DNA from 2 places in the [Clostridium] colinum genome. Region 1 is predicted to be linked to the other one. Evidence: a T-box and tRNA genes for the amino acid it is inferred to sense, from the RefSeq annotation. Region 1 holds a T-box; the other holds one or more tRNA genes.
What was found. The T-box of region 1 lies ahead of ileS (isoleucine--tRNA ligase). A T-box ahead of a tRNA ligase gene usually reads a tRNA of that ligase, here a tRNA-Ile.

Region 1 (2,407 bases):
AAGAGGTTCATATTCGAGACCTTTAAGCTCGCTACCTTTGCATTTTTCTAATACTGTAGGTTTTTCTTCTTCTCCAAAAACTTTAGATACTAAAGCATCTGCTAAAATATATTTTTCATTGTTTAATTCTACTTTAACATAGTCTTCATCGGCATTAACAGTAAGAGCTACGTTTGAAGGTAAAGTCCAAGGAGTAGTAGTCCAAGCTAATAAAAATTCGTTAGTTGTGCCTTTTACTAAAAATTTTGCATAGGCAGATTTGTCTTTAACATCTTTATATCCTTGAGCAACTTCGTGGCTAGATAAAGATGTACCACAACGTGGACAATAAGGTACTATTTTATGACCTTTATATAACAAACCTTTGTCCCAAATTTGTTTTAAAGCCCACCAAACAGATTCTATATAAGAATTGTGATAAGTAACATAAGGATTGTCCATATCAGCCCAAAACCCAACTCTATCACTCATTTTTTTCCAAAGACTTTCGTAAGTAAATACACTATCTTTACATTGTTTTATAAAAGGTTCTACACCATAGTTTTCTATTTGTGGTTTACCACTTATTCCAAGTTTTTTTTCTATTTCAAGCTCAACTGGTAGCCCGTGTGTGTCCCAACCAGCTTTTCTAAGCACTTTATAGCCTTTCATAGTTTTATAGCGAGGTATAATATCTTTTACAACACGTGTTAATATATGTCCTATATGAGGTTTACCATTAGCTGTTGGAGGACCATCAAAAAATGTAAAAACTTCGCCTTCTTTTCTACTTTCTATACTTTTTTCAAAAATTTTATTTTCTTTCCAAAAATCTAAAATTTCTTTTTCTCTTTCAACAAAGTTTAAATTTGTCAAAACCTTATCGTACATAAGTTAACCTCCTAAAAATATATTTTAACTACCTTAAAAGTAGTTGTTTTAGTATTAAATGTAATTAGTAATAATATAAAAAAGCCCTGCCAAAAGACAGGACGTAATAAACGCGGTACCACCTGATTTGGTAACAAAAGTTACCCTCTCTAAACCCTGTAACGTAGGGGATACGTTAAAGCCTACTAAGAAAAATCTTTTCGGTTTACTGCTAAAAGGTGATTTTCAGTATATGTCTATTGGCTAGGCTCACACCATCTCTAGCTCGCTAAACTAAGAATATATACCTACTGTCCTTATCAAAGCATTTAATATATTATACTAATTTTATTATACCTTTTAAAAATAGATTTGTAAAGGGTAAAATATTGATATAATATATTTTATGTGTTAATATTAAAATATATACTATATTTTAAGAAGGAGTTTTACTTTTGAAAGAATTAGAGGAAATATACAATAAATTAAATAATTTAAATTATATATTAGATAGAAAAATAGAGCTATTAAATTTAATACTAAATATAACGAAAAATCAAGAAATTGTTTTTAAAAATAATGATAATAACGATACAAATAGTTTTATAAACATTTCATTAGATGAAAAGCAAAAATTTATAGATGAAATTATAAATATAGATAATATGTTTTTAGACATATTTGAAAGTTTTAATGGCAATCTTAATCAAAATAAACAAATTTTTAAAGAAGATATAAAAATATTAAAAAATAAAATCGAAAAAATAACAGAAATAGATTTTAAAATACGTTTACAAGAAGAAAAAAATAGTAAAATTTATAAAAATATTAATGATTTTAGGAATATTAATTTAAATACTGATAAAGTTAAAACATTAAAAGTATCTAAAAATGAATTATTAAAAAAGTACACTAATAACAACAGAAAAAAATAATAAATTGTATATAAGCTAAAGCTAATAGTTGTTATATTTATTTATAATAATATTTTATATATATTGACTAAAATTGCTAAAAATGTTAAAATAAAGCTAGAAATTAGTAAAGGAGGAATAATTAATATATAAATAGTAATATGCGTATAAACAATTCAAAAATAAGGCTTTTTAATCATTGTTTTACTGGCAGCACTTAATATTGTTTTACGCTAAGCCTAAAGAGTTATATTTTTTAAGGGGTTTGTTGTCGAAATCGGCATTTAAACTAAAAAAATGTGTTTTATTGTATTTTACTAAGGAGGAGATTAGTAATGAAAAGAAATATTAAATTTAATGGATTATTATCTAAAGTTTTATTTGGCGCAATAGTGGTATCTACAGTATCAATACCACAAAGTTTAATTTTTGCAAGTCAACCAGTAACTAAAGACCTTCAGTACATTGACAAAAAATACGAAAACATTAATTACAATGATAATGACTCATTTATTAATTTTAACCCATATGAAGGAGCAAATTATCCAGTAGGTAAACAAATGAATGAGTACTATTTATCAGGTAGATATAAAGAAAATATGGACACTTTAGAGCAAAGACCAGTAGAAGACGATTTTAAAATT
Region 2 (2,407 bases), 150 kb from region 1:
AGGGGAGCCTACGAGAGTAGGCCACAGAGAAGAGGCTCAAGCGACTGTTTAGCAAAAACACAGGTCTCTGCTAAACCGAAAGGTGAAGTATAGGGGCTGACACCTGCCCGGTGCTGGAAGGTCAAAAGGAGAGGTTAGGAGCAATCCGAAGCTTTGAATTCAAGCCCCAGTAAACGGCGGCCGTAACTATAACGGTCCTAAGGTAGCGAAATTCCTTGTCAGGTAAGTTCTGACCCGCACGAAAGGTGTAACGATTTGAGCACTGTCTCGACAACACGCCCGGTGAAATTGAAGAACCAGTGAAGATACTGGTTACCCGCAACAGGACGGAAAGACCCCATGGAGCTTTACTGCAGCTTAATATTGGGATTCGGTATTACATGTACAGGATAGGAGGGAGACTGAGAAGCCAGTACGCCAGTATTGGTGGAGTCGATGTTGGGATACCTCTCTTGTAGTATTGGATTTCTAACCTGCTTCTGTGATCCAGAAGAGGGACATTGTTAGGCGGGCAGTTTGACTGGGGCGGTCGCCTCCGAAAGAGTAACGGAGGCGCTCAAAGGTCTTCTCAGAATGATTGGAAACCATTCAAAGAGTGTAAAGGCAGAAGAAGGCTTGACTGCGAGAGCGACGGTTCGAGCAGGTACGAAAGTAGGACTTAGTGATCCGGTGGTAACAAGTGGGAGTGCCATCGCTTAACGGATAAAAGCTACCCTGGGGATAACAGGCTTATCTCCCCCAAGAGTTCACATCGACGGGGAGGTTTGGCACCTCGATGTCGGCTCATCGCATCCTGGGGCTGAAGTAGGTCCCAAGGGTTGGGCTGTTCGCCCATTAAAGCGGTACGCGAGCTGGGTTCAGAACGTCGTGAGACAGTTCGGTCCCTATCCGTTGTGGGCGTAGGAAATTTGAGAGGAGCTGTCCTTAGTACGAGAGGACCGGGATGGACGAACCGCTGGTGTATCTGTTGGTAACCAATGCCACGGCAGAGTAGCCAAGTTTGGAAAGGATAAACGCTGAAGGCATCTAAGCGTGAAGCCAACCTCAAGACTAGATTTCCATTGCCTAGTGCAAGTAAGACCCCTTGAAGACGACGAGGTTGATAGGCCTAAGGTGTAAGTACGGTAACGTATTTAGCTGATAGGTACTAATGGTCGAGTGCTTGTCCAATGATTTTGTTTAATTCTTTTAGTTTGGTTTGTGTTTTCTATCAGTTTTGAGAGTATAAACTCTAAAAATTTACGGTGATGATGCGTTTAGGGGAAACACCCGTTCCCATACCGAACACGAAGGTTAAGACCTAAACGGCTGATGATACTTGGTGGGGGACCGCCTGGGAAAGTAAGTGGTTGCCGTATTAAATAAGCCGATGTGGCTCAATTGGCAGAGCAGCTGACTTGTAATCAGCAGGTTGGGGGTTCGAGTCCCTTCATCGGCTTTGATTTCTTAATCAATAGTATGGATCTTTAGCTCAGTTGGTTAGAGCATCCGGCTCATAACCGGACGGTCCAGGGTTCGAGTCCCTGAGGATCCACTTTGGCCCAATAGCTCAGTTGGTTAGAGCGCTGGCCTGTCACGCCAGAGGTCGAGGGTTCGAGCCCCTTTTGGGTCGCTAGTTAATTAAAAGGATTGTATACTACAATCCTTTTTTGCATATATAATATTATTTATTTTATAAGGTTATTTACCATTAATACTTAGATACTTATAAATTAAATTATGGTTTAGTTATATTTATAAATTAAAAAAATTATTAATAACTTATTAAAAATATATTGACCTTAAATAGATTTTTATGTTATTATATAAGTAATAGTTAATAAAAGTGTAATATAGGTTAGATATGATAAATTTATGTTTAATACTACTTTAAATATAGATAGATTACTGCGGAGGTTATATAATATGGTTCTTTCTATGGCTATATTTTTTTGCGTTAATTTATATATTTTTAAAAATATTTCCAAAATTTTATTAAATTTTAAAAGAAATATTATTTTATATTGCTTAATATCATTTTTTAATACTTATTTAATGATTTATCTTTATAAAATAGGAATACCCTATTATATAGCATATTTTTTAGCTTTAATAGTATTAACAATAGAATTTTTATTATTTTCAGAATCAAAATTTAATCAGGCTTTTTTATGTTCTGGAGTTTTAATTATTAATATGAGTATTGTACAACTTATCATTTTACCAATATATGCATATATAATAGATAAAACACCATATGAAATTTTTAATAATAAAACATTATTTTTTAATTGTTTTTTTATAGTATTTTTTATTTTATTTATAGTTTTTAATATTCTATTAAGATTTGTGCCAATTGATGATATAAAAAAAATTTCAACAATGCCAATATATTCATTAGTAATTTCTATTATAATAATTTTAATTT

Region 2: it has a tRNA-Ile gene. The T-box ahead of ileS (isoleucine--tRNA ligase) is inferred to sense a tRNA for this amino acid. The anticodon was not compared.

What each region holds. Positions count from the first base shown of each region.
Region 1 covers NZ_OW712331.1:2,010,211-2,012,617, reverse strand. Annotated here, with positions in the region: gene ileS (isoleucine--tRNA ligase) at 1-870, opposite strand, end outside; T-box leader at 965-1,182, opposite strand; gene NBW53_RS09925 (hypothetical protein) at 1,305-1,784, shown strand; gene NBW53_RS09920 (hypothetical protein) at 2,099-2,407, shown strand, end outside.
Region 2 covers NZ_OW712331.1:1,857,883-1,860,289, reverse strand. Annotated here, with positions in the region: rRNA gene NBW53_RS09020 (23S ribosomal RNA) at 1-1,170, shown strand, start outside; rRNA gene rrf (5S ribosomal RNA) at 1,241-1,358, shown strand; tRNA gene NBW53_RS09010 (tRNA-Thr) at 1,366-1,438, shown strand; tRNA gene NBW53_RS09005 (tRNA-Ile) at 1,461-1,534, shown strand; tRNA gene NBW53_RS09000 (tRNA-Asp) at 1,539-1,612, shown strand; gene NBW53_RS08995 (GGDEF domain-containing protein) at 1,855-2,407, shown strand, end outside.